DNA from 2 places in the Alteromonas sp. DYW1 genome. Region 2 is predicted to be linked to the other one. Evidence: predicted binding sites of a transcription regulator. Region 2 holds the regulator's gene; the other holds the start of a gene.
What was found. Region 2 encodes FliA, which starts transcription of late flagellar genes. Its sites were predicted from a motif close to CTAAAGNTNNNNNNNNNNNNGCCGATA; they were not measured.

Region 1: pomA (flagellar motor protein PomA) is a predicted target of FliA. The motif match lies at 10,017-10,043, and genes of this name have one in related genera.

Annotation. Positions count from the first base shown of each region.
Region 1 is NZ_CM186038.1:1,150,146-1,165,814, forward strand. Features, by position in the region: gene glyA (serine hydroxymethyltransferase) at 1-968, shown strand, start outside; gene nrdR (transcriptional regulator NrdR) at 973-1,422, shown strand; gene ribD (bifunctional diaminohydroxyphosphoribosylaminopyrimidine deaminase/5-amino-6-(5-phosphoribosylamino)uracil reductase RibD) at 1,441-2,568, shown strand; gene AC121Z_RS05130 (riboflavin synthase) at 2,584-3,246, shown strand; gene ribBA (bifunctional 3,4-dihydroxy-2-butanone-4-phosphate synthase/GTP cyclohydrolase II) at 3,283-4,383, shown strand; gene ribH (6,7-dimethyl-8-ribityllumazine synthase) at 4,454-4,936, shown strand; gene nusB (transcription antitermination factor NusB) at 4,938-5,360, shown strand; gene thiL (thiamine-phosphate kinase) at 5,365-6,336, shown strand; gene AC121Z_RS05155 (phosphatidylglycerophosphatase A family protein) at 6,326-6,811, shown strand; gene dxs (1-deoxy-D-xylulose-5-phosphate synthase) at 6,800-8,662, opposite strand; gene AC121Z_RS05165 (polyprenyl synthetase family protein) at 8,667-9,563, opposite strand; gene AC121Z_RS05170 (exodeoxyribonuclease VII small subunit) at 9,556-9,840, opposite strand; gene pomA (flagellar motor protein PomA) at 10,094-10,858, shown strand; gene AC121Z_RS05180 (flagellar motor protein MotB) at 10,861-11,811, shown strand; gene AC121Z_RS05185 (EVE domain-containing protein) at 11,832-12,293, opposite strand; gene AC121Z_RS05190 (class I SAM-dependent methyltransferase) at 12,290-13,552, opposite strand; gene AC121Z_RS05195 (DUF1365 domain-containing protein) at 13,558-14,286, opposite strand; gene AC121Z_RS05200 (NAD(P)/FAD-dependent oxidoreductase) at 14,297-15,562, opposite strand; gene AC121Z_RS05205 (SDR family NAD(P)-dependent oxidoreductase) at 15,559-15,669, opposite strand, start outside.
Region 2 is NZ_CM186038.1:2,622,750-2,638,418, reverse strand. Features, by position in the region: gene flhB (flagellar biosynthesis protein FlhB) at 1-826, shown strand, start outside; gene flhA (flagellar biosynthesis protein FlhA) at 1,108-3,207, shown strand; gene flhF (flagellar biosynthesis GTPase FlhF) at 3,235-4,620, shown strand; gene AC121Z_RS11810 (MinD/ParA family protein) at 4,617-5,483, shown strand; gene AC121Z_RS11805 (RNA polymerase sigma factor FliA) at 5,480-6,211, shown strand; gene cheY (chemotaxis response regulator CheY) at 6,248-6,631, shown strand; gene AC121Z_RS11795 (protein phosphatase CheZ) at 6,665-7,411, shown strand; gene AC121Z_RS11790 (chemotaxis protein CheA) at 7,424-9,694, shown strand; gene AC121Z_RS11785 (protein-glutamate methylesterase/protein-glutamine glutaminase) at 9,755-10,870, shown strand; gene AC121Z_RS11780 (ParA family protein) at 10,873-11,637, shown strand; gene AC121Z_RS11775 (chemotaxis protein CheW) at 11,644-12,411, shown strand; gene AC121Z_RS11770 (chemotaxis protein CheW) at 12,439-12,933, shown strand; gene AC121Z_RS11765 (DUF2802 domain-containing protein) at 13,018-13,458, shown strand; gene metA (homoserine O-succinyltransferase MetA) at 13,555-14,481, shown strand; gene AC121Z_RS11755 (homocysteine S-methyltransferase family protein) at 14,513-15,562, shown strand; gene metH (methionine synthase) at 15,573-15,669, shown strand, end outside.

The sequences.
Region 1 (15,669 bases), 1.5 Mb from region 2:
GCTCTCAAGCAAATACTGCCGTTTTTATGGCTCTGCTGGATGCTAACGATACGGTTCTGGGGATGAGCTTAGCCGATGGTGGTCACCTTACGCATGGTTCACATGTTAATTTTTCCGGTAAAACTTATCATGCAGTGCAGTATGGCTTGAATGAGGAAACCGGCGAAATCGATTATGCACAGGTTGAGGCGTTGGCAGAAGAGCATAAACCTAAAATGATCATCGGCGGCTTCTCTGCCTATTCAGGGATTGTCGATTGGCAACGGTTCCGTGCAATTGCTGACAAGGTAGGGGCCTATTTGCTTGTTGATATGGCACACGTTGCCGGTTTGGTTGCGGCTGGTCTCTATCCGAATCCACTACCGCATGCGCACGTGGTAACGACAACGACACACAAAACCTTAGCAGGACCGCGCGGTGGTTTGATCTTGTCATCGTGTGGCGATGAAACCTTATATAAGAAATTAAACAGTTCAGTATTCCCCGGCAATCAAGGTGGTCCACTGTGCCATGTCATTGCAGCAAAAGCTGTAGCGTTTAAAGAAGCCCTTGAGCCAGAATTCAAAGTTTATCAACAGCAAGTGTTGGCGAATGCCAAGGCAATGGTTGCTGTGATGCAACAGCGCGGCTATAAGATTGTGTCAAATGGCACGGATAACCATCTTTTCTTGCTAGACCTTATTGACAAAGATATCACCGGGAAAGATGCCGATGCTGCGTTGGGTAATGCAAATATTACGGTAAATAAAAATTCGGTTCCTAAGGACCCTCGCTCTCCTTTTGTCACCAGTGGTTTACGCATAGGTACGCCAGCAATCACTCGGCGAGGCTTTAAAGAAGCTGAAGCAGAGCAGGTGGCAACTTGGATTTGTGATGTGCTCGATAATATGGGTGATGAAACTGTAATTGCACGTGTACGCGACGAAGTTGTTGCGCTGTGCACTCGCTTCCCAGTGTACGCGAACTAAGCGAATGCATTGCCCTTTCTGTACGGCACAAGATACTAAAGTGATCGACTCTCGGCTGGTCGCCGAGGGTCATCAAATTAGACGGCGCCGTGAGTGTGTGGATTGCCATGAACGTTTCACTACCTTTGAATTAGCGGAATTGGTTTTACCCCGCGTAATCAAAAGGGACGGTAGCCGCGATCCATTCAATGAAGAAAAGTTACGCGCCGGAATGTTGCGCGCACTTGAGAAACGCCCCGTCAGTACTGAACAAATTGAACAGTGCATTGTAAAAATAAAATCGGCTTTACGCGCGACTGGTGAACGAGAGGTCAGTAGTGAAATGGTCGGCAACTTAATTATGGACGCACTGAAAGAGTTGGATAAAGTCGCATATGTGCGCTTTGCCTCGGTGTATCGTTCATTTGAAGATATTCGTGAGTTTGGTGAAGAGATTGCCAAGCTTGGCGATTAGTTGAATCAAGGCACCTCTATGCATAGTCGCGTTGTCGATACTAGCTTTATGTTACGGGCTATCGAGCTCGCGCGCCGAGGTCAATATACAACGACACCCAATCCATGTGTGGGTTGCGTCATTGTAAATGCACAGGGAACCATAGTCGGAGAGGGCTTTCATCAGCAAGCCGGAACTCCGCATGCCGAAGTACACGCCCTGAGGGCCGCCGGAGCGCATGCGCTAGGTGCAACTGCTTACGTCACCCTCGAACCTTGTAGTCACCATGGCCGCACTGGCCCTTGCGCGGATGCATTGATTCAAGCCGGTATCAGCCGTGTAGTAGTCGCTGTGCAAGATCCAAACCCATTAGTCGCAGGGCAAGGAATTGCGAAATTGCAAGCGGCAGGCATAAATGTATCGCTGGGGATTGCACAGGCAGAGGCAAGCGAAATAAACCGCGGGTTTATCAAGCGCATGTTAACGGGGCGACCCTTTGTAACGCTTAAACTCGCCGCGAGTTTGGATGGCAGAACCGCACTGCATAACGGACAAAGTCAATGGATTACAGGCTCTGAGGCGCGCCGCGATGTACATATCGAGCGGGCTAAACATTGCGCCATTCTAACTGGCGCCGACACCGTGTTATTGGATAACCCACAATTAACAGTGCGCTTGTCTGCAGATGAGTTTTATCCTCAAGAATTGCAGCAACAAGCCGTGCGACAACCTGCACGAGTCATTATTGATAGCAAAAATCGCCTGCATAGTGAGTTGCAAATCATGGCGCAAGAAGGGCAGACGATTGTGGTCAATGAGGCAGAAAATAATGCATTAGCGCACTTGCCTGCGGCACAAGTGCTACAATGGCAGATAGCCAAAACACAGGGTTTTATTGATTTGCCCGCGCTGCTTATACGGATGGGGCAAGCCGCTTTTAATTCCGTCTGGTTGGAATGTGGCCATCGACTGGGTGGCGCTATGCTGAATGCGGGTTTAGTCGATGAAATTATTGTTTATCAAGCCCCCAAGTTGATGGGAGATACGGCAAAGCCACTGATCATGTTGCCGACTTATGAGTCGATGCAACAGGTCCCTGCATTCAGTCTTACAACGGTTGAAAGGCTTGGGAATGACCTTAAATTGGTGCTTAGACCACAAACGTAACTGACTGGAGTCGAGATGTTCACAGGAATTATAAGTGCCGTGGGTACGCTAACCGCACTGCAACACAAGGGCGATGATATGCGTATCACGGTCAATGTTGGCAAACTCGATATGGCAGATGTGGCGCTGGGCGATAGTATCGCTACCAATGGTGTTTGTTTAACGGTTGTTGCTTTTGACCAGCATTCGTTCAGTGCCGATGTGTCTGCAGAGACCCTCAAATACACCGGTTTTGGCCAATATGCGGTAGGTACCCGAGTCAACTTAGAAAAGGCCTTGGCAGTCAGTGACCGCTTGGGTGGGCATATCGTTTCTGGACATGTTGATGGGATTGGTACCATTAGCAAAATCAATCACCATAGCAAGTACATAGAGTTTTGGGTGACTGCACCAGCATCGCTTGCCAAGTATATTGCGCACAAAGGCTCGATAACGGTGGATGGTATCAGTCTGACCGTTAATGAGGTCAACGGTACCGATTTTATGCTCTGGATCATTCCGCATACGTTGCAAGAAACTGTTATGGCGGATTATCAGGTTGGTTCTCGCATAAACCTAGAAGTTGACTTGGTCGCCCGCTATTTAGAGCGGCTACTAATGGGCGCTGACGCAGCGAAGGCTTCAACAAGTAAGCTCGACATGGCGTTTTTGGCCGAACACGGATTTTTAAAACAATAAAAATAATCGCTTAATCTTTACCTTACAGAGAGCACGATGGCACTGAACACACCACAAGAAATTATTGAAGATATTCGTAATGGTCGTATGGTCATTTTGATGGACGATGAAGATCGCGAGAATGAAGGCGATTTGATCATGGCAGCCCAGCATGTTACGCCAGAAGCAATTAACTTTATGGTGAAGCATGCGCGCGGACTGGTGTGTTTACCCATGACCGCTGAGCGCTGCCAGCGCCTAAACCTGCCGCTAATGGTCAACAATAATGGCGCCCAGTTTTCGACTAACTTTACTGTTTCAATTGAGGCCGCAGAGGGCGTAACCACCGGTATTTCAGCGGCCGACAGGGCAAAAACCATACTGGCAGCAACGGCACCTGATGCAAAAGCATCAGACATCGTTCAGCCGGGGCACATTTTTCCATTAATCGCTAAGCAAGGTGGAGTCTTAAATCGAGCTGGACATACCGAGGCGGGGGTAGATTTAGCGCGCTTGGCAGGCTGTGAGCCAGCAGCAGTGATTGTCGAAATTTTGAATGACGACGGCACTATGGCAAGGCGCCCAGAATTAGAAGCGTTTGCGCAGAAGCATAACCTGAAAATGGGCACCATTGCAGACCTTATCGAATACCGCAACATCAATGAGACGACGATTGAGCGAGTAGCCCAGTGCCACTTACCTACGCAATACGGTGAATTTGAACTTTTTACCTTCCGCGACATTATTGATAATCAACTGCATTTCGCCTTGAAGAAGGGCGATATTGTGGCTGATAAACCAACATTAGTGCGTGTGCATTTGCATAATACTTTTTCTGACCTGCTGGGATCCACGCGTTCGCTCAGTCGCTCTATGACTTTACCACAAGCGATGCAACGGATCGCGAATGACGGTGGGGTACTCGTGTTGTTGGGTAAAGAAGAAGATATCGCGCAACAAGTGCATCAATTTGAAATGGAAGATCGCGGTGAAACACCACCCGCAGCGGATTGGAAAGGATCCTCGCGAACTGTTGGGGTAGGTAGCCAAATTTTAGCCTCATTGGGGGTTAAGCAGATGCGATTGTTAAGCAAGCCAGTCAAATACCACGCTCTATCGGGTTACGGACTGGAAGTAGTCGAATATATACACGAATAATTAGTTTTCTTTAGCTAGACTGGCGAAAAGCTGTGCTATAATGCGCGCCGAAATTTTTAGGGGTTGTGAAATGAATGTAATTGAAGGTAATGTCAGAGCAACGGGTAAGCGGTTTGCTATTGTGGTTTCGCGGTTTAATAGCTTCGTTGTAGAGAGTTTGTTAGAAGGGGCGCTCGACACCTTGGAGCGTTTCGGCGAAGTTAATGATGCAGATATTACCGTTGTGCGTGTACCAGGCGCATACGAATTACCCATTGCAGCCAAGAAGCTAGCGGCCAGTCAGAAATTTGATGCCATTATCGCCTTGGGCGCGGTTATCCGTGGTGGAACTCCACATTTTGACTTTGTTGCAGGCGAATGCAACAAAGGACTGGCGCAGGTTTCACTGGATTTTGCTATTCCAGTTTCTTTTGGCGTTATTACCACTGACAGCATTGAACAGGCGATTGAGCGTTCTGGTACCAAGGCAGGCAATAAAGGTGCCGAGGCCGCCATGGGCGCGCTGGAAATGGTCAACGTCATGGCAAACATCGAGCAGCAACTGGGTGAATAACGTGAAAGTATCACCTCGCCATAGAGCGCGCGAACTGGCATTGCAAGGCGTCTACTCTTGGCAAATGTCGAATAATGCGATTGAACAAGTGGAGTTGATGTTAGCCACAAGTAACGATATGAAGCAGGTCGATATGACACTGTTTCAGCGTTTGTTGCGTGGTTGCGCTGAGCACACTGACCAATTAGATGAGCAAATCAAGCCCTACTTGGGTCGCTTGCCTGAAGAGCTTGATCCGATAGAAAAGGCAACCTTGCGCATCGCTACGTTCGAACTCGTACATTGCATAGAGACACCCTATAAAGTCATCATCAATGAGGCAATTGAGTTAGCCAAAAGTTTTGGCGCGCAAGACAGCCATAAATTCATCAATGGTGTTTTAGACAAAGCGGTAAAAACACTGCGTAAGCACGAGCGTAGTTAGTCACGTGAAGGAATTCGATTTAATTGAGCGTTTTTTTAAACGCGGTGGCTACACGCGTAAAGACGTATTAATCGGCATTGGCGATGATGCCGCAGTCACACAAGTGCCTGACAAGCAGTGCTTGGCAACCACCACTGATACCTTGGTTAGCGGCGTACACTTTCTTCCGGACGCTCCCGCTCATGCGGTTGCGCACAAGGCAATGGCTGCGAATCTTAGTGATTTGGCAGCAATGGGGGCAGAACCCGCTTGGGTAAGCTTGTCTTTATCGATCCCTGCAACTGAAGAAGCATGGCTGGACGCGTTCAGCCAAGGTATTTATGAGTTGCTTGAGTATTACCACGTGCAATTGATAGGCGGTGATACGGTTTCAGGTCCACTTTCTTTAACCATAACTGCGCAAGGTTTTGTACCCGAAGACTCAGCGTTAAAGCGATCTGGTGCTAAGCCAGGAGATTGGATCTATGTGACGGGGCATGTAGGCGATGCAGGCGCTGGGCTTGATATCCTGAAGCATGCGTTAGAGGCAACGGGTGCTGACGCCGATTACTTAATTAAGCGTCATCGTTACCCCAGCCCGCAGGTGGTCGCAGGGACTGCACTGCGCCGTTGCGCGAGTGCCTGTATTGATATCAGTGATGGCTTGTTGGCCGATTTATCGCACATTTTGAAAGCCTCTAAGTGTGGAGCTCTCGTGCATGTTGATCGTTTACCGCTGTCACAAGAGCTGAGCAATGTGGTAACCCCTACTCAAGCCATCCAATACGGTTTAACGGCAGGCGATGATTACGAGCTCTTGTATACCATTGGTGAAGAATATAAGAGTAAAGTGGAAACTGCGCTAACAACATTCGGTATTAAGACAACCTGTATTGGTCAAATCACGGGGCTGGTCGATAAGATCGAGTTGCGCCAAAACGATAAGCCCTTTGCGTTTACTGGTCGCAAAGGTTTCGAACATTTCAATGGAAGCTGAGCTGCGCGCTAAAGTATCCATGCGCAATCCGGTGCATTTCCTAGCATTGGGATTTGGCAGCGGATTAATTCCATTTATGCCCGGAACTATGGGATCGCTTGCTGCCATTCCTGTGCTGGCCGCATTGTCCATGCTCAGTATGGAGTGGCTGGTGCTTTGTGCCTGCCTTGCAAGCGTTGTTGGTATCTGGATCTGTGATAAAACTGCCGTCGATATGGGGGTGCATGATCACGGCTCGATTGTCTGGGATGAAGTCGCGGGTATGTTGGTCGCTTTTTTATTCATCCCTATAACACCTGCCACATTAATCGCGGGATTTGTACTATTCCGAATTTTTGACATTCTCAAGCCATGGCCAATCAGTTTTCTTGATAAACACTTACATGGCGGTCTCGGGATCATGTTGGATGATATTGTGGCAGGCCTAATGACTTGCGCCTGCCTCCATTGGATGGTTCTGCCCTTATTGTTTTAGCGCAGCGATCTGGTTTAGTATGCCTTGGGTATCCATGCCGAGTTCGGCATACATTTCTTGTTGAGTACCCTGCAGTATAAATTGATCCGGTAACCCCACCTTACGCAAGCGAACATGGAGTCCTTGTGCATGCAAGTATTCACCGACAGCACTGCCTGCGCCGCCCATAATAGCCCCATCTTCAACGGTGACAATCGCATCGTGTTGTGCGGCAATACGTTCTATCATGTCAGTATCTAACGGCTTAACAAAGCGCATATCAACCAAGGTGGCGTCGGCTTCCGTAGCGGCCGCTTCGGCATAGTTGATTAGGGTCCCGAAGTTCAATATTGCAATAGATTTACCTTCCCGCAACAAACGTGCTTTGCCAAGTGGGAGCTCTGTCATTTCAGTATTTATTTCCGCACCAGTACCAGTACCTCTAGGATAACGAACCGCCACTGGAACCTGCGCTTTGTGTCCAGTATAAAGCATCTGTCGACATTCATTTTCATCACTGGGCGTCATGATCATCATATTCGGTATACAACGCAGAAAGCTGATATCGAAAGCACCTTGGTGAGTAGGGCCATCAGCGCCCACTATCCCGGCTCGGTCAATTGCAAACAAAACAGGTAAATTTTGAATGGCAACATCGTGGATCAACTGGTCATAGGCACGCTGTAAAAACGTCGAATAAATCGCCACAATCGCATTCAACCCTTCACGCGCCATACCCGCGGCTAAGGTAACCGCATGTTGTTCGGCGATGGCAACGTCAAAGTATTGTTGCGGGTACTCTTGAGAGAAGCGGACCATACCTGAACCTTCGCGCATAGCTGGAGTTACTGCTACTAGTTTCGGATCCTGAGCCGCCATGTCACAAAGCCAATCGCCAAATACTTTGGAGTAGGTAGGGCCACTGGGTTTACTTACGGGTAATGCGTTATCAGCCGGATTAAATTTTGGTACGGCGTGATATTTGATTGGATCTTTCTCGGCAACGTCGTAGCCCTTACCTTTGCGCGTGACTACATGGAGTATTTGCGGGCCTTTCATTTTGCGCATATTGCGTAAGGTATCGACCATACCATTGACGTCGTGGCCATCGATAGGGCCGATGTATTTAAAACCTAGTTCTTCGAAAATGGTACCTGGCACAACCATGCCTTTGATATGCTCTTCGGCGCGACTAGCAAATTCCTTGATCGGCGGAACGTTGCTTAAGAGTTTTTTACCGCCATCACGGATACTATTAAACAAATTTCCTGTAAGTAGACGAGCAAGGTGGCTGTTGAGAGCACCAACATTTTCAGAAATTGACATTTCATTGTCGTTTAAGACAACGACCAGATCTTTATCGATATCACCGCCATGATTGAGTGCTTCAAATGCCATCCCTGCAGTCATAGCACCGTCACCGATAACTGCGACGATTTTTCTGTCTCTTTGTTCTTTCTCTGCAGCGATTGCCATACCAAGCGCAGCGCTAATAGAAGTAGAGGAATGCCCTACGGCAAAGGTATCAAACTCACTCTCTGGCGGCCATGGGAAAGGGTGGAGACCACCTTTTTGTCGAATAGTGCGCATTCGCTCACGGCGACCGGTAAGAATTTTATGTGGGTAAGCTTGATGACCGACATCCCATATCAGACGATCGAAAGGCGTTTGATAGACATAGTGCAACGCAACGGTTAGTTCAACCGTTCCTAATCCTGAAGCGAAGTGACCACTGCTTTGGCTAACGCAAGCCAATAGATACTGGCGTAACTCACCAGCTAAAACCTTTAATTTGTCTTGCGGCAAGGTCCGCAGGGCGGCAGGGTCGTTAGCCAAAGCCAACGTTGGATACTGGTTGATATCTAATGTCATGCGATTAATGGGTTCTACTTAGCATTAAGTCGGCAAATTGCCGTAATAGCTGGGTATTGTAAGGCAAAGTGTCCAAGGCTTGAAGCGCTAGTGTGTGATATTCCTGTAGTTGTACCTTTGATTGTGCAAGGCCAAGCAAGGCGGGGAATGTTGATTTATTAGCACGCTCGTCGGATCCCGCGGGTTTGCCCAAGGTTTCACTACTGGCAGTGACATCTAAAATGTCATCTTGAATTTGGAAAGCTAGACCGATGGCTTCAGCATATGCGGCAAACGCCTGCTGTTCACGTTCCGCCAAATTAGCATCTAACATCGTTGCTGTAATAGCACAGGCTTTAAGTAAAGCGCCCGTTTTCAACTGGTGGAGTTTGATTAAATAATCCGTAGAAACACGTGTGTTGGTTGCCGCCAAGTCCATCGCCTGACCACCGCACATACCTTGATAACCTGATGCTTGACTTAGACAACGAATGATATCGATACGTTGAGCATCCGATAATTGGGCAGTTGCAGGCCCTGAAAGTATTTCGAAGGCTAACGTTTGTAATGCATCACCGGTTAAAATAGCGGTAGCCTCATCAAACTTGATATGACAAGTAGGTTGACCTCGGCGTAATTCATCATCGTCCATTGCTGGCAGGTCGTCATGCACTAACGAATATGCGTGAATACACTCAATGGCTGCGGAAACTGCAATTGCACATGCCCGCGGGGCATGAATGCAATCTGCAATAATACCATGTAGCAATGGTCGCATGCGTTTACCACCAACTAGCAGAGCATATTGCATCGCGGCTTTAAGTTGCGGTGCATGCTCGGGCAATTGAGCGATTTGCTGATTTAAAAATTCGTCAACTTCATGCCTCACAGCATGATGGAAATCAGAAAGGGAGCTATTCATCGCTGCTATTTAGGTCACCGAGTTCTTGATTGCCATTTTGGTTCATCAGCACTTTAACTTTTTGTTCTGCAGCTTCTAGCGTGGCTTGCCCTTCTTTAGTCAATTGCACGCCGCGCTCGAATTTTTCCAACGCTGTTTGCAAGGGAAGGTCACCTTGTTCCATATCTTTCACAATTTGTTCAAGTTCTGCGATGGTTTGTTCAAAGTTGCTCAACTTGTCATCCACACGTGTCTGAAAATATTGGCGAACCTTACCGAACGAGACATAGCGGGTCAACGTTTTTACGCTGATCTAAACCATCCTTGCTAACCACTTGATGACGCATGGGCAAACTAGCCATCTAAGGTAAAGTAACAACAATAAAACCAGTGTTCTGCGGCTCTGCTATATTGTATAAATGTGGGGTAGCTGAAGGTGCAAATGAACCAAACTCCAAGCCCTAAGCAAGTGGAGTATAGAAATTATTGTACTGGTCGATACAATGGCTAGCATAGAATCTTATATCAGTGTTGCAACATAGGAGTCGCAAGTGGATTTAGCAACCGTCATAGGCATTATTGGCGCGATAGGTTTCGTTGTTATGGCGATGGTGCTGGGCGGCGATATGGGTATGTTTATCAATGTCCCCTCAATACTTATCGTGTTCGGCGGCACTATCTTTGTTGTGCTCTCACAATTTACCTTGGGCCAGTTTTTTGGTGCAGGGAAAATCGCAGGCAAAGCCTTCATGTTTAAAATCGAAGCGCCCGAAGACCTCATTCAAAAGATTGTCGAAATGGCTGATGCTGCACGTAAAGGCGGATTCTTAGCGCTCGAGGAAGCAGAAATAGAAAATAGCTTTATGCAGAAAGGGGTAGATATGCTGGTAGATGGCCACGACATTGATGTGGTCCGTGAGACGCTAGCCAAAGATATCAGTATGACAACCCAGCGGCATGAGTTTGGGGCGGGAATTTTCAAAGGTATGGGAGATGTGGCGCCGGCAATGGGAATGATCGGTACTTTGATAGGATTGGTTGCGATGTTAAGTAATATGGATGATCCCAAAGCCATTGGTCCTGCGATGGCGGTAGCTTTGTTGACAACATTGTACGGAGCGTTTTTTGCCAACGTGATTTGTTTACCTATTGCAATAAAACTCGGCAACCGGGCTGAAGAAGAAAAGCTTAATCAATCGCTGGTGCTTGACGGTATTGTCGGCATAGCGGATGGTCAAAACCCCAGGGTTATCGAGGGGATCCTGAAAAATTACCTTGCAGCAAGCAAACGTTCTGAGCCAAGTGAAGAAGATTAAGTATGGCTAGCCAAGAAGAAGAATGTCCCAAATGCCCCCCAGAGGGACTGCCCCCGTGGATGGGCACGTTTGCCGACTTGATGTCGTTGTTGATGTGTTTCTTTGTCTTGTTATTGGCGTTCTCGGAAATGGACGTGCTCAAGTTCAAGCAAATCGCAGGTTCGATGAAGTTTGCTTTTGGGGTACAAAATAAAATCGAAGTTAAAGATATTCCAAAAGGTACCAGCGTGATCGCAATGGAGTTTAGACCTGGACGTCCGGACCCAACGCCGATTGAAAATATTCAACAGCAAACCATTGAAATGACTCAACAAATGCTTGAGTTTCAAGCAGGTGACGAAGATTCTGCAGGTGGCCGTCAGAAACAGCGAGGTACACAACGCGGCGGGCAAGCGCAACAAACAGCAACCGATCAATCGGCAGCACAGCAAACTCAGCAAGCCAGTCAAGAACAAGTCAATGAAATGCTCAAGAAGGTCGCACAACAATTAGAAAAACAAATTGTTGATGGATCTATAGAAATGGAATCGCTGGGTCAGCAAATCACCATTCGGATCCGTGAGAACGGTTCCTTTTCTGCCGGTTCAGCATTCCTTCAACCGCAATTTATACCGATTATTCGCAGTATCGGTGAATTGTTGGCAGATATGCCAGGAGAAATTGAGGTGTCAGGTCACAGTGATAGTCAGCAGATTTCCAATGAGCTGTATCGATCAAATTGGGACTTATCGGCGCAACGCGCGGTAGCGGTTGCTGAAGAATTACGCCGGGCTAATGGGTTTGATGAATCGCGTATGTCAGTGGTGGGGAAAGCAGATACCGCGCCATTGCTTGAGGGCGATGAAGCCGATGCTCGTTCTCGCAATCGGCGTGTAGAAATAGTGATTAATCAAGGTAAGCCCATCATGTCGCAACCTATTTCTGTATTGGAAGGCGAAGACAATAGCGGGTAATTGGCAAGGAAACCTATCGGCTAGTTAATAGCGTTCAAGAGCTGTTGCGCTTCAGATTGACTCACCGGCATGACGGACAATCGATGCCCCGCTTTTACTAGCGGCAGCTCTGTGATGTGTGGCATTGCTTTAATCGTGCGCAAGGCTAGCACTTGTTGCAGTGTTTTGACGTGTTGCACTTCTACCATGTACCAGCGTGGGTTGTCTGTTGTGGCTTTGGGATCGTAATATTTTGACTCAGGATCAAATTGCGATTCGTCAACCAATCCTACACGGGTTACTTTTGCTAGCCCCGCAATACCAACCTCTTTACAACTGGAGTGGTAAATAAATACGGTATCACCAACATTAACCTCATCACGCAAGAAATTGCGCGCTTGATAATTACGCACTCCATCCCACGTCGCCTTCCCGCCAGTTTGTGTTGCTAGATCTTGGATCCCAAATGCGTCAGGTTCAGTTTTAAACAACCAATATCTCATAGTGCTTGACGGGTTATCCCTTGCTGAAAAGCGGGTTTAGACAGCACTAATTGGACAGTGCTTATCGTGCGCTCCAGAAAGCCACCTTCACAATAATTCATGTAGTATTGCCATAAACGCATGAACCGATCATCATAACCATCATGCAGGAGCACCTCGCGATTGCGCTGAAAGGCGTGGTACCAGTCTTTCAATGTGCGAGCATAATCCAAACCAATGTCGTGAAGGTCTCGGATCATGAGGTCAGTATGCTCCTTCAAAGCCTTATTCATTATGTATTGTGAAGGTAAAAAACCACCTGGGAAAATGTGTTTCTGTATAAAATCAACGCCTTGGGCGTAGTCGTCATAACGTCTATCGTCGATAGTAATGGCCTGAAGCACCATTAAGCCATCGCGTTTTAGCAAAGCGGCGCATTTGGCAAAAAAGTTATTTAAATATTCTTTGCCGACCGCTTCAATCATTTCAATTGAAACCAGCTTATCGTATTGACCCTCCAGTAAACGATAGTCTTTTTTCAATAGCGTTATCTGACTCGCTAAGTTTTCTTTAGCCACCCAAGCTTGCGCATAAGCGTATTGTTCTTCTGAAATGGTTGTTGTTGTAACTTTGCAGCCATAATGTTTAGCCGCAAATACCGCTAGGCCCCCCCAACCGGTACCGATTTCTAGCAAGTGATCGGACTCTGTTAATTGTAGTTTGTCGCAAATAGTCTTTAATTTGTGCTGCTGTGCTAAGGCTAGTGAGCAAGCATCATCGGGATAAATCGCCGCTGAGTACATCATGCTTTCGTCGAGAAAACGGGTGTACAGTTTGTTGCCTAAATCGTAATGCGCGGCAATGTTCTTTTTCGCTTGCGTTTGAGAGTTCTTGCGCAACATATGTTTTATTTTAAGCATCGGTAAGCTTAGCCATCTGAACTTTGCTTCCCACTGATCTAAAGTGTCGAGGTTACGTGCAAAAATCCGAATGACATCAGTTAGATTAGGTGTTTCCCACAAGCCATCGGTAAACGTTTCTCCGGATGCTACGCTCCCCCCAATTAATAGATGCCGGTAGGCCTTGGGGTCAACAATGTTGACTTCAGCATGCAGAGAACTTGCTTTATCTCCACAGGTTATTACCGCTACTCCGCGCTCTTTAATCGTAATTTGTCCGTGTGGTAGGGACTTCAACACATCTAAAAAGAGACTTTTTGCTATGCGGTCTACCCAACTCATTTGATCTTCGAAAACTAGGGTCTGTTCACCATGAGTCATGCTTGTTATTCCTTCGTACTTTTGGGATAGGGATAAAACGGTACTCGCTTAACAAACAATTTTATTGCTTGCCAATAAATGCCAAACACTGTCTTTAACGCCATGCTTGGTATTGAGACTAATACGCGCATTAAACTGTTTGAGTTCAATGACATTTTTTTCATGTTTAAAGCGGCGGTGAAATGTCGCTGTTGCTTAAAGCAAGATAAGCTTAGCTTTAACTCGTTATCTGGTTGACATACTGACCAATGATAAACCATATCCATGGGATTAAATGGGGAAACATGAAAAGCCTTGTTGGTTGGCTGTTGAGTCTTTAGATCGACCAAGTAATGATGGCGTTTATTCCAGGGGGTGTTACTGACTTCAGCCAACATATGAGTAAATTCACCGCTCTGGGCTCGGATGAAGTAAAAGTTGACTGGGCTAAAATAAAAACCAAAGGTACGGAGTTGGCCAAGCATAAACACGTCGCCTTCGATGGGTTCATCACTGATTTCACTGCATTGGTTTAGCACGGCTTGACGCAACGTTATCGTGGGGTCGCCTAAATAGTCACTCCGTCGAAACTGAACAGGAGCAAAGCGCCGGGCTGAAAAGCCAGTGACTGACCGAGCAACGAGGTCGACTTCGTCCAACTTTAACCAGAATAGATATATTCGGTAGTTAAAGGCATGATGCTTAGGGATTACACGTTGATGCAATACCTCACCAACATAGAGTGCGCTTTCCATTAGCCTAACCTCACAATGTGAGTCCAAAACGAGCGCATACGTCCAACGCACTGCGCACTCCGTCCTCATGAAAACCGTTATACCAGTAGGCACCGCAGAAATGCATACCGTTAACACCACAGATTTCGTTGCGCTGTTGTTGCGCTTTTACCATATCTGTACCAAATTGCGGGTGTGCATAATGATAGGTTCCAAGTATTTTGGCTGGATCAATATCTGCGGTGTTGTTCAGCGTCACACAAAACGTTTCCGGCGCAGTATGAATACGCTGCAGAATATTCATATTATAGGTAACCGATGCAGGTTTATCGCTTTCGTTGTGCGTCCCTTTTATAAGATAGTTCCAGCTAGCCCACGCTAATTCACGTTTTGGCAGAAGTGCAGTGTCGGTATGCAGCACCACTTCGTTCATTGCATAAGGAATTGCCCCAAGAATGTTGGTTTGCTGCTGCGTTGGCGCTGATAACATTTGTAGGGCTTGATCGCTGTGGCAAGCAAAGATAACGTCATCATAAACTGCAATTTCGCCTCCTGCCGTCATAATCTCAACGCCCTGCGTGCAAGGCCTAACTGACGTTACAGGCGTGTTGAGTAAGATCCGCTCTTTGAAACCGCTGATTAATGGTTCGATGTAACGACTTGAACCCCCAACTAGGGTATACCACTGCGGTCGGTTAGTAATATTCAAAAGACCATGATTGTTAAAAAACTGCAAAAAGAAACGCAACGGAAACTGTTTGGTTTGCTCTATTGACGCCGACCAAATGGCTGCACACATTGGCAAAATGTAATTGTCGGTAAACGTTTTGCCTAGACCCAGCTGCGCGATGAATTCGAAAAGTGTAGTTGTATTGCTGACGGCATCTATATCAAGCGCTTTACAGGCTTTATTAAAAGTTAGAATGTCGCGCACCATACCGATAAATTTTGGACGCACAATATTCCGTCGCTGAGCAAATAAACTATTAATGGTGTTACCGTTGTATTCCAAATTTTCGGCAACGTTTTTAACGCTAAAACTCATTTCAGTAGGCTGCATTTCAACCTTCAGCCGCGCCATTAATTGGTTAAAATTAGGGTAAGTCCAATCGTTGAATACAATAAATCCTGTATCGATGGCGTAATTATTACCATTGACATTGACTTGTTTGGTTGCTGTGTGTCCGCCGATGTAATCATTCGCTTCGTAGACAGTTACGGTGTGCTTTTGTGAGAGCAGATAAGCACACGTCAATCCAGATATACCGGTCCCAATAATTGCGATATTTTTTGTCATTTTTTCGCACCACGGCGCATGTTTTTCTGCATACCCACACAAAGTTTATGTTTAATAAATGCAGGCAGTAGGTTAAGCATTCTCAGCATCAGGCTAAATCGTGTAGG
Region 2 (15,669 bases):
GGCCGGCATCTATGGGTCAATAGCCTTAGGGGGCTACAATTTCACCTGGGAATCTGCGACACCAAAAGCTGAGAAAATTAATCCCATTAATGGTTTTAAACGCATGTTTGGTGTGGAGGGTTTGGTCGAGCTATTAAAGGCTTTGGGCAAGTTTATCGTAGTTGCGGGCGCAGCGTATTTATCCTTGCTCTTGTTTCGTGATGAAGCGCTGCACTTGGATCAGGAGCTCTATCCCCTGAGTATTTTTCATGCTTTAGATATGATCGAGTGGGCGTTCTTGATCATGTGCTGCGCGTTGATCCCAATCGTGGCGATTGATGTGCCCTATCAAAGCCATAAGCATCATGAACAAATGAAAATGACGAAGCAAGAAGTCAAAGATGAACGTAAAAATGCCGAGGGTGATCCACAAGTTAAAGGGCGTATTCGTAAACTACAATTTCAAGCTGCAGCAAGGCGCATGATGCAAGAAGTACCGAAAGCCGATGTTGTGGTTACTAACCCAACTCACTATTCGGTTGCTTTAAAGTACGATGAAGATGGTAATCGAGCGCCAGTCGTGGTGGCTAAAGGGGTTGATGAACTAGCGATGCATATTCGGAAAATCGCCACCGCCAGTGACGTACCATTAATTCCATCGCCGATGTTAGCGCGGGCTATTTATTACAGTACCGAAACAGATCACGAGATCCCTAACAAGCTGTTTATGGCGGTAGCCCAGGTGTTGGCTTATGTTTATCAACTCAAAGCCTTTAAAGCCGGTAAGGGCGCGCGACCAAAACCATTAAAACGTGACCTACCTATTCCGCCGGAATATCGTCGCTAGTTAATCTTCACTTAATCTAATTGTGTAGTTGGTTTAATGAAAAAAACGCTAAAAGCCCGTTGATGGTGATTGTCGTCAGTTGGCGATTGTGGTCATTGCTTGCTGCGTAAACCCTACCTGTTTGCTCTTGTTCGGGACAATTGCTGGCGGACAATTTTGCAAAAATTAGTCACTAAAATAAAAAATTACGCCATAAAGCAGAGACTGGCACAGTTGTTGAAATACATCTTGAAACCGTAATTTTTGCGTCAAAATTCCGTTATAGGGGAGTGGCTGTCAGGATGGAATTAACCGCTAAATGGCGAAATTTCGATAAGAACCAACTCAAGCGCTTTACGTCAGGGCTTGGCGCGCCCATGGTTTTATTGGCCATTATGGGCATGGTTATCTTGCCCATGCCACCCTTCTTGCTTGACGTGCTGTTCAGCTTCAACATAGCGCTATCGTTGGTGATCATTCTGGTTGCCGTATTCACGCAAAAGCCGGTTGATTTCGGTATTTTCCCCTTAGTTTTGCTTATCGCAACAGTCTTACGATTGGCACTTAATGTTGCTTCAACACGGGTTGTTTTGCTGTACGGGCATGAAGGTGGCGATGCTGCAGGTAAAGTGATCCAAGCCTTTGGTGAAGTCGTTATCGGCGGTAACTTTGCCGTGGGTGTGGTCGTATTCGCGATCTTATTGATTATAAACTTTAAAGTTGTGACCGCGGGGGCCGGACGTATCTCTGAGGTAAGTGCTCGTTTTACCTTGGATGCGATGCCAGGCAAGCAAATGGCTATCGACGCTGATTTGAATGCGGGCTACATCGATCAAGATGAAGCCCGTAAACGACGTGAAGAGATCACTCAAGAAGCTGATTTTTACGGTTCAATGGATGGTGCTTCAAAGTTCGTTAAAGGTGATGCTATTGCAGGCCTATTTATCATGCTTATCAATATCGTAGGCGGCTTGTTTATCGGCTTAGTGCAGTATGACCTGCCGTTCAGTCGAGCACTTGAGGTATATACCATTCTGACCATTGGTGATGGTTTGGTCGCTCAGATCCCATCGTTATTGTTGTCAGTGGCAACTGCGATAATCGTTACGCGTGAGAATGAAACCCAGGAAATGGGTCAGGAGCTGGATAAACAGCTCACCAACCCTCGAGCTTTGTCTATTGCGTCGGGTATTCTATTCGTTATGGGTATTGTCCCTGGTATGCCACACCTCGCATTCTTAAGTTTTAGTGCGCTTGCAGGGGGATTGGCCTACCTCAAAACACGCCAAGCCCAACAACCCGAGAAAGTTGAAAAAACCGGCGAAGTGTTACCGGCTGACAGTCAAACCCCGGCAGAAATTAAAGAACTCGGTTGGGATGACGTACAGCAGGTCGATACCATCGGACTAGAAGTGGGTTATCGTTTGATCCCCTTGGTGGATAAAGCGCAAGGTGGCGAGCTGTTGACGCGCATTAAGGGAGTTAGGAAAAAGCTTTCGCAAGAACTTGGCTTCCTGATCCCGCCAGTGCACATTCGAGACAATCTTGATCTCAACCCGACAACTTACACAATTGCCATGTTAGGCGTAAACGTCGGGGAAGCAGATATTAATCATGACAGCGAGCTAGCGATTAATCCAGGTCAGGTCTTTGGTAAGCTTGATGGTAAACCGACGAAAGATCCTGCCTTTGGTTTAGATGCTGTTTGGATCAAACCAGCCCAGCGTGAACATGCCCAAACATTAGGCTATACCGTGGTTGATACCGCCACAGTTGTGGCAACCCACTTGAGTCAATTGTTGACAACTAATGCCTATCAACTACTCGGGCACGAGGAAGCTCAACAACTCTTGGACATGTTAGCCAAGAGTAATCCAAAACTGGTAGAAGGGCTGATCCCTGATATTTTATCGCTCAGCACGGTGGTTAAAGTCTTGCGCACGTTGCTGTACGAAGGTGTACCTATTCGTGATATGCGCACGATTGTACAAACGTTGTGTGAATATGGTCCGAAAAGTCAAGATCCTGACGTATTAGTCTCAGCCGTGCGGATCGCTTTGAAGCGTTTAATTATCCAAGAAATCAATCACGGCGGGGCCGAGCTGCCCGTCATTACTTTGGCGCCAGAGTTGGAACAAATACTGCACAAGTCATTACAGGCAGGTGGCGAGGATGGCGCTGGTATTGAGCCTGGACTAGCTGACCGGATCCAGCAATCGCTCAGCGAGGCGACTCAGCAGCAGGAGCTGGCAGGAGAACCATCAGTATTGCTGACGTCAGGCATGTTAAGACCGGTATTATCGCGTTTCTTAAAACATGCGGTGACGGGTTTGCATGTCCTGTCCTATCAGGAAATTCCTGATGATAAGCAAATTCGAATTGTAAGTGCCGTTGGGCAATAAGCAGATAAGTGAAGTGGAGCATAAGCGATGAAAATTAGACGATTTGTCGGTAAGGATATGCGCGAGGCATTGCGTCAAGTGAAAGAAGAGCTTGGTGCTGATGCCGTAATCATGTCGACCCGCAAAACCGGCTCAGGCATTGAACTCGTTGCCGCTTACGACCCACATACACAAACACCGCCAACGTCAGCCAAAACGATTAAAGCGGAACCTCGCCAACGCACGCCAACTCTGAGTGAAATTATTGGCGATGATGGTCCGGATAGTTTGAAGCAGTTGCTTGAAAAGCAACAAGCGGCAAATGCGAAGCAGTCAGCAACGGCGAGTACCGAGCGAGAAACTACCAAACCTAATCGAGTGTCTGCGAAAGCTGAGCCTTATGCGCAGACTTATGCTGAAAAAGCGCCCAATGTGCAGGCGACACCGTCGGTAGAGAGCAATCAATCCGGTGCCGCGAACGCAACCGCTCAGCATCATGCAGACGTACCGCAGCAACTGGCGGATATGCATCAAGAATTGGCGTCGCTGCGTAACATTCTTTCATTTCAAGTCGCGGCATTGACAGAGCAACGCAAACAGTTGAAAAACCCATTGCATGGTTATTTATATGAACAACTTCAATTAATGGGAATTGAAGAATCACTCAGTGATCAATTAATCAATTATTTGCCAGCAGAAGCCAATGAGCGTGATGCTTGGTTAATGCTACTCAAATTATTAGCTAATCGAGTACACGTAGGCGGCCAGCATTTACTTACGCAGTCTGGTGTTGTCGCAATGGTTGGGCCTACTGGTGTGGGGAAAACGACAACAATCGCAAAACTGGCCGCGCGCTATGCTCAAAAACATGGCGCCGAACAGGTCGCTTTAGTGACTATTGACAGCTATCGTATTGGTGCGTTCGAGCAATTATCAACCTACGGTAAGATCATTGGTTGTACTGTTAAGAAAGCCCACAACGGTGAAGAATTGGCAAATGTTATTCATCAACTACGAAATAAGCGAATGGTACTAATCGACACTGCAGGCTTCTCGCAACGAGACGCGCGCTTAATTGGTCAGTTGCAAGAGTTATCGCGTGGGATTAACATGCCAATTAACTATTATTTGGTTGCGCAAGCAAATGCCCAATATGCCAGCCTGCAAGGCGTTGTGAATGCGTATAAAAACGTACCACTGCAAGGGTGCATATTCACAAAGTTAGATGAATGCTATTCATTGGGTGAAATGCTAAGTGTTGCTATAAACTATAACTTACCGCTAAGCTTTGTTACGGATGGTCAGAAAGTACCGGAAGATATTGCGTCTGCAAGTGGAAAAAATCTGATTTCTCTTGCAGCAAGGCTTTATAAAAAGTACAAGTTGCACCATACTAGCAACCATATAGCGGCAAATACAGCAAAAGCAGTATGATTGAAGATCAGGCTAGCGGCTTAAGAAGAATGAAACAATCACGTTTAATTAAGGTTATTGCGGTCACCGGTGGGAAAGGGGGTGTTGGTAAAACTAACATTACACTGAATACTGCTGTGGCAATGGCGAAGCAAGGGCAGCGGGTGCTGGTCTTGGATGCTGACTTGGGGCTGGCTAACGTTGACGTGATGTTAGGCTTGCGGGTCGACAAAAATTTGTCGCACGTTTTATCTGGCGAATGTACGCTCGACGAGGTGCTTGTGACTGGACCTCACGGAATTAAAATTGCACCAGCCACATCCGGCTCACAAAGCATGACGGAATTAACACCGACCCAACATGCTGGTCTGATCCGAGCCTTTAGTGAATTGAAAACCCCTATCGATGTCTTAATTGTCGATACTGCTGCAGGCATTTCAGATATGGTTCTGAGTTTTAGTCGCGCGGCACAAGATATTCTAGTCGTGGTATGTGATGAACCAACCTCACTCACCGATGCCTACGCACTAATAAAAATCCTCAACCGTGAACACGGCGTGTTCAAGTTTAAAGTCGTAGCCAATATGGTTCGTAGTGATCGTGAAGGGCGCGAATTATTTAATAAACTTTCGAAAGTCACTGGGCGATTCCTGGATGTTGCACTAGAGTTAGTGGCAACGGTTCCGTTTGATGAAAATATTCGTAAAGCGGTGCGTAAACAAACACCGATTGTTGATGCGTTTCCTGCTTCTCCAGCAGCCCTTGCAATCAGTGATTTGGCGCGTTCCGCAAGCCATTGGCCTATTCCCGAACAACCGGGCGGGCATTTGGAGTTTTTCCTAGAGCAGTTGTTAACTCGCAAGGCGGTAGGTGATAACGGGTGAGTAGTAAGGTGGCAGCATATCAACAGAGTGTCGATTTAAACGCTATTGTGGAGCGCCACGCGCCGCTAGTTAAGCGTATTGCTCACCACCTCATGGCGCGCTTGCCAGCCAGTGTGATTGTCGATGATTTGATCCAGTCAGGCATGATTGGCTTGTTGGAAGCTGCGAAAAATTTCGATGGATCCAAAGGCGCTAGTTTTGAAACTTTTGCAGGGATCCGAATTCGTGGTGCGATGTTAGACGAAATTCGCAAGGGCGACTGGACACCGCGCTCAGTGCATAAAAACAGTCGCACTATTATGGAAGCGATAGCGCAAGTCGAAAGAGAAACTGGTGGCGACGCGCGTGATGTGGATATTGCCGCTAAACTGAATGTATCTCTGGCGCAGTATCACCAGATGCTAAATGAAGTGAACGCAGGTAAGCTAGTCGCAATCGAAGATTTAGGCGTGTCTGAAGATGTCATCGGCGATGAACAGAGCAAAGGCTCCGACGCCCCCTTTGAAGATTTGATGCAAGGGGCATTTCAAAAAGCCTTGGCGCATGCAATTACGACACTGCCAGAGCGAGAGGCAATTGTCCTTTCGCTATACTATGATGAAGAATTGAATTTACGCGAAATTGGCGAGGTTTTAGAAGTCAGTGAATCGCGAGTGAGTCAAATACATAGTCAAGCAATGCTAAAGCTGAAAGCGCGGATGCAAGCTTGGCGAATGACTGAAGCTTAACAATAACAATGATAATGTTCCTCAGTGGAGGCTGTTTTGGATAAAAATATGAAAATTCTTGTTGTTGATGATTTTTCAACAATGAGACGCATCATAAAGAACCTGCTTAAAGATCTCGGCTTTACGAATATTCAAGAAGCAGACGATGGAAGCACGGCGTTACCCATGTTACAACAAGGTGACTTTGATTTTGTTGTTACCGATTGGAATATGCCGGGTATGCAGGGTATTGATTTGTTGCGCGCTATCCGTTCAGATGATGGTCTTAAGCACTTGCCGGTGTTGATGGTAACTGCTGAAGCCAAAAAGGAACAAATCGTAGCTGCGGCACAAGCCGGAGTAAATGGCTATGTGGTTAAGCCATTTACCGCTGCTACCTTAAAAGAAAAGCTCGAAAAGATTTTCGAACGCTTAGGTTAATCCAGACGGTCTTTCAACAAAAGGAGACACTGGATGCCTGATAAATCCACAGTTCCAATTTCTTTAGAAGAAGCGAAACAGCTCGTCACCTATCTTGAGGAGGGCGATCACGAGTCGGCTAATGCGATTCTTGAAGTTGCTTCTATGAAAGAGTCTATCGAGTTGTTTGCTGAAGTCGGTAAATTAACACGTCAACTCCATGACTCCCTCAATAGCTTCCAAATTGATGATCGTATCAAAGGCTTAGCGAGCGAGGAGATCCCAGACGCCCAGTCACGTCTGTTGTACGTCATTGAAGAAACCGAAAAAGCGGCTAATACTACAATGGATGCGGTTGAAACGAGCATGCCATTAGCAGAAAAACTCAATGAGCGGATCAGCGCGGTGTTGCCAGAGTGGAAAAAGCTCATGACACGTCAAATTGAGTTGGGTGAGTTTAAGACTTTGTGTGCGGACTTGGACAAGTTGTTGGAAGATGCTTCAACAGATTCAGCAAAGCTGACTTCACTGATGACTGAAGTGCTTATGGCTCAAGGTTATCAAGACTTAACTGGGCAAGTGATTCGGCGAGTAATCGAGTTGGTAAAAGAGGTCGAGGACAGTTTGGTTAACATGTTAACCATGTTTGGTGACCCGGAAATGAAGCAAAGTCCTCAAAAATCTGAGAAAAAGACCGATAACGTGGAAGCGGAAGGTCCAATTATCGATGCTGACCAACGTGATGACGTGGTAAGTGGCCAAGATGATGTCGATGACCTGTTATCGAGCTTGGGATTTTAGGAGAGCGTATTAATGGCGTTTGATGTAGACGAGGAAATATTGCAAGACTTTCTAGTGGAAGCTGGAGAGATACTTGAACAATTACAGGAGCAGCTCGTTGATTTAGAGAATAATCCTGAAGATAAAGATCTACTGAACGCGATTTTTCGCGGTTATCATACGGTCAAAGGTGGTGCCGGGTTCTTATCACTCACTGAACTCGTTGATATTTGTCACGGCGCGGAAAACGTTTTTGACGTAATGCGTAACGGGCAGCGTACGCTAACGCCTGATTTAATGGATGTCATTTTGCGCGCCACAGATGTGGTTGTGGAAATGTTTGACAAGGTTAAAGCGCGTGAACCACTTGAGCCAGCAGAACCCGAACTTATCGATCTATTACATAAACTCAGCCATCCTGAATCTCCTGATGAAAACATTTTCGATGGCGATGCCAGCGCAGCAGAACCAGCATCCGATAGTGCTGAGGAAATAGAGTTCGCTGTGGAAGATTCGCCAGCGGAAAGCAATGAGCCGGTTGCGTCCAGTGCAGATGAAGGCGGTAGCATCGACGAAATCACTGAGGATGAATTTGAAGCGCTGTTAGATGAACTGCATGGTGGTGGAGCACCTAGTGCGCCAAAACCCAAAGCAGAAGCAACACCTGCGGCAGAATCGTCATCGAGTACTTCTGGTGATGATGATATCAGTGATGACGAGTTTGAAGCGTTACTCGACCAGTTGCATGGTAAAGGTAAGTTTGAAGCGGGTAGCAAAACAGCTGAGGCACCTGCAGAGAAAGCCAATACAAGTCCAACAGCAGACGCTAGTAGTGATGAAATCACTGATGATGAGTTTGAATCTTTGTTGGATCAGCTGCATGGACAAGGCCAAGGTCCGGGAGCGAAGGCAGAGCCAGCTAAGCCGCAAGAACCAGTAAAAGAAGATAAACCTACAGCAGCGACTCAGGCACCGCCAGCGAAGTCATCCTCTGCTGGCGACGAAGCCAAAAAAGCTGCACCAGCGGCTAAGCCTGCTGCCGCAGCTAAAGAAGCGCCGGCAGCGAAGGCTCCGGCAAAACCGGCTGCGAAGAAAGATGATAAAAAAGCGGCCGCAGCGGCGCCACCTGCTGAGACCACTGTACGTGTTGATACCAAGAGACTCGACCAAATCATGAATATGGTTGGAGAGTTAGTACTTGTGCGTAACCGCCTGTTAAGCTTGGGGATTAACGTTAACGACGAGAGCATGAGCAAAGCGATTGCTAACCTCGACGTGGTAACCGGGGATTTGCAAGGTGCGGTAATGAAAACCCGCATGCAGCCAATCAAAAAGGTCTTTGGTCGCTTCCCTCGCGTTGTCAGGGACTTAGCACGGAGTCTGAAAAAAGAAATTACCCTCGAGCTGGAAGGTGAAGAAACGGATTTAGACAAAAATCTGGTTGAAGCGTTGGCCGATCCGTTAGTGCATTTGGTGCGTAACTCGGTTGACCACGGTATCGAAATGCCGGATGACCGCCAAGCCGCCGGTAAGCCTCGTATGGGTACAGTTAAACTCTCTGCATCCCAAGAGGGCGATCATATTTTGCTGACCATTGATGACGATGGTAAGGGAATGGATCCCGATAAATTGAAAGAGATTGCGATTAATCGTGGCGTGCTCGATGCAGATGCTGCCGCTCGAATGTCTGATGTCGAAGCTTTTAATCTGATTTTTGCGCCAGGGTTCTCGACCAAAACTGAAATCAGTGACATTTCAGGCCGTGGTGTTGGTATGGATGTGGTTAAAACCAAGATCAACCAACTCAATGGTAGTGTAAATATTGATTCTCAGCTTGGTCGCGGCACACGCTTAGAAATTAAGGTACCGTTAACTCTCGCGATATTGCCAACATTGATGATTATTGTTGGCGAGCAAACTTTTGCGTTACCACTTGGTGCGGTTAACGAGATCATCAATATGGATATCTCTAAGACGAATACCGTTGATGGTCAGCTAACCATGATCGTGCGTTCCAAAGCGATACCCTTGTTCTATCTCGGTGAATGGTTACGTCGTGGTAATCGACAAGTAGAAAAGGATAAAGGCCATGTGGTCGTTGTCCAAATCGGTACACAGCAAATGGGCTTTGTGGTTGATGCTTTGATTGGTCAAGAAGAAGTCGTCATAAAACCGCTTGATGCGCTATTACAGGGCACACCTGGAATGGCTGGCGCTACCATAACCTCAGATGGTGGTATCGCATTGATCCTTGATATTCCTGGGCTGCTTAAGCGGTATGCGCGCAAGGCTTTGAATAAATAGACGGTGAAATCGCTGTTTGGCTTACTGGCCAAGCAATGAATGACAGGAAACTAAATAGTAATGACACTCAAGGTGTTGGTGGTCGATGATTCGTCGTTTTATCGACGCCGGGTGCGGGAAATCCTTAATCAGGATCCAGCACTCGAAGTTGTTGCTGAAGCGAACAATGGTCAAGATGCTTTAAACAAACTAGCGACCTTTGCACCGGACGTAATTACTATGGATGTTGAAATGCCGGTAATGGATGGCATTACGGCAGTGCGTAAAATTATGCAGACCTCACCGGTGCCGATTTTGATGTTTTCCTCTATTACGCAAGATGGCGCTGAGGCGACTATCCAAGCGTTAGAGGCCGGTGCGCTTGATTTCCTTCCGAAGAATTTTGAAGATATCGCTCGCGACCGTCGTGAGGCGACCATGGTGTTGCGTTCCAAAGTGCGCGCTATCGCCAGTCGGCCAATGCGAGCGCGCGGTATATCTGCGCCGCCACTCAGTTCGCCGGGCCGTACGCCGGCGACACAAAAATTCTTTAAGTCATCCTCAGTATTAAGTGGCCCTGCAACTTCATCTCCACCGGTCTACCGCAGTAAAAACAAGCGCTATAAACTCTTGGCGATAGGCTCTTCAACGGGTGGACCCGTTGCCTTGCAGAAAGTGCTGCAGCCGCTACCAGCGACATTCCCTGTGCCAATCCTATTGGTTCAACATATGCCAGGAACGTTCACAACGGCGTTTGCGCAGCGCTTAAATAGCTTGTGCAACATTAGCGTATCTGAAGCTCAAAATGGCGATGTACTTAAGCCTGGGCATGCGTATCTAGCGCCAGGTGGTAAGCAAATGTTAGTCGAAGGTACAAGTGGTGCTGCTCGGGTCAAAATCGTCGATTCGGTTCCAGGAGAAAATTTAACCTATAAACCCAGCGTTGACTTAACCTTCAAGGCGTGCGGTCAAGTGTTCGGGGGCGACATTTTGGGTTTAATTCTCACCGGTATGGGCGCAGATGGAAAGTTGGGTAGTCAAGAGATCAAAGCATTAGGCGCGACGATTTGGGCGCAGGACGAAGCCAGTTGCGTGGTTTATGGCATGCCGCAAGCGGTTACCGTAGCGAATATTTCAGAGCGTAGCTTACCGATTGAGCGGATGGCCACAGATGTTATGACAGAAGTCAAAGGCTAACCATGAAAATCTGGACCATAGCCAACCAGAAAGGCGGTGTCGGTAAAACGACAACCACTGTAACGTTAGGCGGTATTTTGGCTGAACGCAAACAGCGAGTATTGTTGATCGATACTGATCCACATGCATCGTTAAGTTATTATTTTGGTATTGATTCTGAAGAGTTAACCAAAAGTACTTATGACATCTTTGTTCATGATGGACCATTAGACAAAGAGCTAGTACTTGATTGCTTGTGTCCCACTAAGTTAGACACCTTGTTTGTTTTGCCTGCGACGATGAATCTGGCAACACTGGATCGTAAATTGGGCGCGAAAACTGGCATGGGGTTAGTACTGACGCGTGCACTGCAGGCGGTTGAATCTGAGTTTGATTATGTCTTGATTGATTGTCCACCCGTGCTTGGAGTATTGATGGTTAATGCGTTGGCAGCGTGCGATCGAATATTGGTTCCCGTACAGACTGAATTTTTGGCCCTCAAAGGTTTAGACCGAATGATGCATACACTCGAAATTATGAGCCAGTCACTGCGTAAGACCTTTGATGCGTTAATCGTGCCGACCATGTTTGACAAGCGGGTAAACGCCGCTTTAGAGGCGCATAATACTCTGAAGCAAGAGTATGGCGAAAATACTTGGAAAAGTACGATACCGGTAGACACTCGCTTTCGCGAAGCAAGTCAGGCCCAAACACCGCTGTCCTTGTATGCACCGCGTTCGCGGGGGGCATACGCATATACCAAATTATTATTAGAGTTAGAGTCGTAATAGACCATGAGTAAAGGAAAGAGCTTCGCTAAAGAAGAGATCATGCAAGAATATTTAGACGGCTTGCTCGTCGATTTGGCTGATCCTGTCGAAGCCACGCAACGCGTAGCAAAATTGTTAGAGCAAGCCACAGTCACACCGGTAATAACCGATCCTGCGCCACAAGAGGAACCGCAAGTCAGCATGGTTAACGCACCTGAACAGGTTGCGACTGAAGCCCCTGAGGCTGAGGAAATCATTGTTGCGACTAAAGAAGCGCAAAATGCAGCCGAAATAGCTAATATAAACAATGAGAAAGCGTCTCATCAAGCGCTGAAAGAGCGTTTAGATAAACGTTTCCAAGCGTTATTTTTTGATGTCGCAGGATTAACCATGGCGGTTCCGTTAATCGATCTTGGAGGCATTCATCAGATTGATAAGATCGGACCGTTGTTTGGTAAGCCAGATTGGTTTATGGGCGTTATGCTGCATCGCGATGAAAAAATAAATGTAGTTGATGCGGCAAAATGGGTAATGCCGGAAAAATACGCACAAATTGAAGAAGACAAGCTACACTACAAATACATCATTATGCTTGCAGATAGTGAATGGGGATTGTCGAGTAACGCCTTAATCAATACTATCGAATTGGAAAAGCAAGATGTGAAGTGGCGAGAATCCGACGGTAAGCGCCCTTGGTTAGCGGGTATGGTGAAAGAGCGGATGTGTGCTTTAATTGATGTATCACAGTTAACTGATTTATTGAACGCTGGCTTGAATAGTCATCAGAAATAATCACCGTCAGTGTCAGGAGCATGAAGGATGAGTGAAAAAAGTACGAATAGTAATACGGTCGTAGATAACAACGATGAGGTTTTGCAATGGGTCACCTATCGCTTAGGTGAAGAAACCTACGGCATTAACGTAATGCAAGTGCAAGAAGTCCTTCGCCATACAGAAATTGCACCGGTGCCAGGTGCTCCTGATTATGTGCTCGGGATCATTAACTTGCGCGGTAATGTTGTGACGGTCATCGACACGCGCGCACGCTTCGGCTTGCCACCAACGGATATTACAGACAACACGCGCATTGTCATTATTGAATCTGACGAACAAGTGGTCGGTATCTTGGTTGATAGTGTGGCAGAAGTTGTTTATTTGCGTTCTTCTGAGATCGATAGTGCACCGAATGTGGGTACTGAAGAAAGTGCTAAGTTTATTCAGGGCGTTAGTAATCGCGATGGCGAATTACTGATTTTGGTTGACTTGAATAAACTGCTGTCTGATGAAGAATGGGACGAAATTTCCAGTCTGTAAAACGAGCGCCAAATACCTGCGGCAAACGCCTGTTTGTCGCACTTCGTTTATCGATAGCTATAACCTAGGCTCACCTTATTCTGCATGCTAGATCTAATCGCTGCACTTACTATTCTTAATTTGATTGCACTTGTTTTTTTGGTGTTTTGGTTTACGCGTTCCCTACGCCAGCAGCGTGACCGTGTTAGCGCTCGACAAGAGCAGTTAGAACAGCAACTGATGTTGCAAATGAACCACATTCAGCAACAAGCCAAGCAAAGTCAACGCAAGCAGCAGCAATTGATCGACGAGCTGTATGATAAGGCGGCAGTCAATGCCAATACCGCACAAAAGCTGCAACAAGAAATTGTATTGCTCAACAATCAAGTGAACGATTTAGAGTTAAAAGATCCAGAAGTAAAACTGTATCAACAAGCCCGCCGGTTGATTGCTTCTGGCGCTGATATTGACGATATCATCGACGCATGCGGAATCCCTCGAGCCGAGATTGAACTGTTGATGGCGGTTGATAACGATCACAGATAAAACATCTGAACGTTTAGACGTCTAGACGTAAATAAGTTGACAATCTAGCTAGATCCGGCAAACTGTTGCGTCAGCGTAACAGTGAGAATGAGATCAATGCCAATCAGAATACCCAGTGAATTGCCTGCACAAGATGTTCTTTCGCAAGAGAATATTTTCTGTATGGACGCCGAGCGCGCAGCGCAGCAGGACATTCGGCCGCTTGAGGTAGGTATTCTGAATCTAATGCCAAATAAAATTGAAACGGAAGTTCAACTGCTGAGGTTACTATCTAATACGCCTTTGCAAATTAATGTGGATTTGATCCGGATTGATGAGCAAGTATCCAAGCATACGCCTGAGCAACACATGAATGCGTTTTATCATGCCTTCAGTGAAATCGCACACAAACGCTATGATGGCCTGATCATTACCGGCGCACCGCTGGCACATTTAGACTATCAAGACGTAAAGTATTGGCCGCACATTACACAAATTATGGCGTGGGCTAAGCGTCACGTGCAGTCGACCTTATATTTGTGCTGGGCCGCACATGCTGCAATGTATCATTTCTATGGGCAACACCGAGCTTTACGTGATGAAAAACTGTGTGGCGTATATGAACACCAAGTGCTAGTGCCGACGAATGAGCTGGTGCGTGGTTTTGATCCGGTGTTTTATGCTCCGCACAGCCGTTATGGCATTATCGACGAGGCCACTTATGACGCTGTGCCTGGTTTACAAGTTATCGCACGGTCAGCCCAGACCGGTGCCTATTTAGTAGCATCTGAAGACAAACGTATGGTGTTTGTCACTGGGCATCCAGAATATGACGCGGATACGCTTTTACAAGAATATCAGCGGGATATTGCCGCTGGCCTTGCACCCAAAATGCCAGTCAATTATTTTCCTAATGATGACGCACGGCAACCGCCAATGGTACGCTGGCGGAGTCACGGAAATTTACTGTTTACCAACTGGCTAAATTACTTTGTTTATCAGACAACGCCTTATAACTTAGATGAATTAAATGCGAGTGTATAATTCGCGTAGTGCCGCAGACTGAGATGTATTAATGAGTAAAACTAAAGAATTACATGACCTTGCGCGACAAAGGATCCTGATTTTGGATGGGGCAATGGGTACCATGATCCAGCGTCACAAACTGACTGAGGCCGACTACCGCGGCGAGCAATTTAAGGATTGGCCTACCGATCTCAAAGGCAATAACGATCTTTTGGTGTTAACCCAGCCGAATATTATTAAGGGTATCCACGCAGAGTATTTTGCTGCAGGTGCAGATATCATCGAGACCAATACATTTAACGCGACAACCATTTCAATGGCCGATTATGATATGCAATCTCTGTCGCGTGAGATCAATGTGGCCGCTGCGAGAATCGCGCGGGAAGTAGCCGATGAGTTTACCCGGCAAACTCCGGAAAAGCCGCGCTTTGTTGCGGGTGTGTTAGGGCCAACCAATCGCACGGCGTCAATTTCTCCAGATGTGAATGACCCGGCTAAACGCAATATTACCTTCGATGAGCTTGTCGCCGCTTACACTGAATCGACTGAAGCTTTGATTGAGGGCGGCGTGGATTTAATTCTTATCGAAACTGTGTTTGACACCCTGAATGCTAAAGCCGCCGCCTTTGCGGTACAACAAGTGTTTGAAGAGCAGGGCTTGGCGTTACCGGTAATGATTTCAGGGACTATTACAGATGCATCGGGTAGGACTTTGTCAGGGCAAACAGCCGAAGCCTTCTATTACTCATTGCGCCATATTACGCCTTTTTCCTTTGGGCTAAATTGTGCACTCGGGCCAGACTTGTTGCGTCAGTATGTGGCTGAAATTGCGCGAGTCAGTGAGTGCTATGTGTCTGCTCACCCTAACGCAGGGCTACCCAACGAGTTTGGTGAGTATGATATGCAGGGAGATGAAATGGCTCAGCATATCCAAGAATGGGCGAGTAGTGGTTTGGTTAATATTGTTGGCGGCTGTTGTGGCAGCACACCAGAACACATCCGTGCAATTGCTGCGGCAGTCGCGCATGAGTCGCCGCGTCAAATTCCTCAAACTGAGGTGAAAATGCGTTTATCTGGCCTCGAGCCGTTCGTCCACTAGGAGTTGTATTGTGACCGAAGAGATAGCTACTTTTATCAATGTGGGTGAGCGCACTAACGTCACAGGCTCGGCTGTATTCAAGCGTTTAATTCTCAGTGGCGATTTTG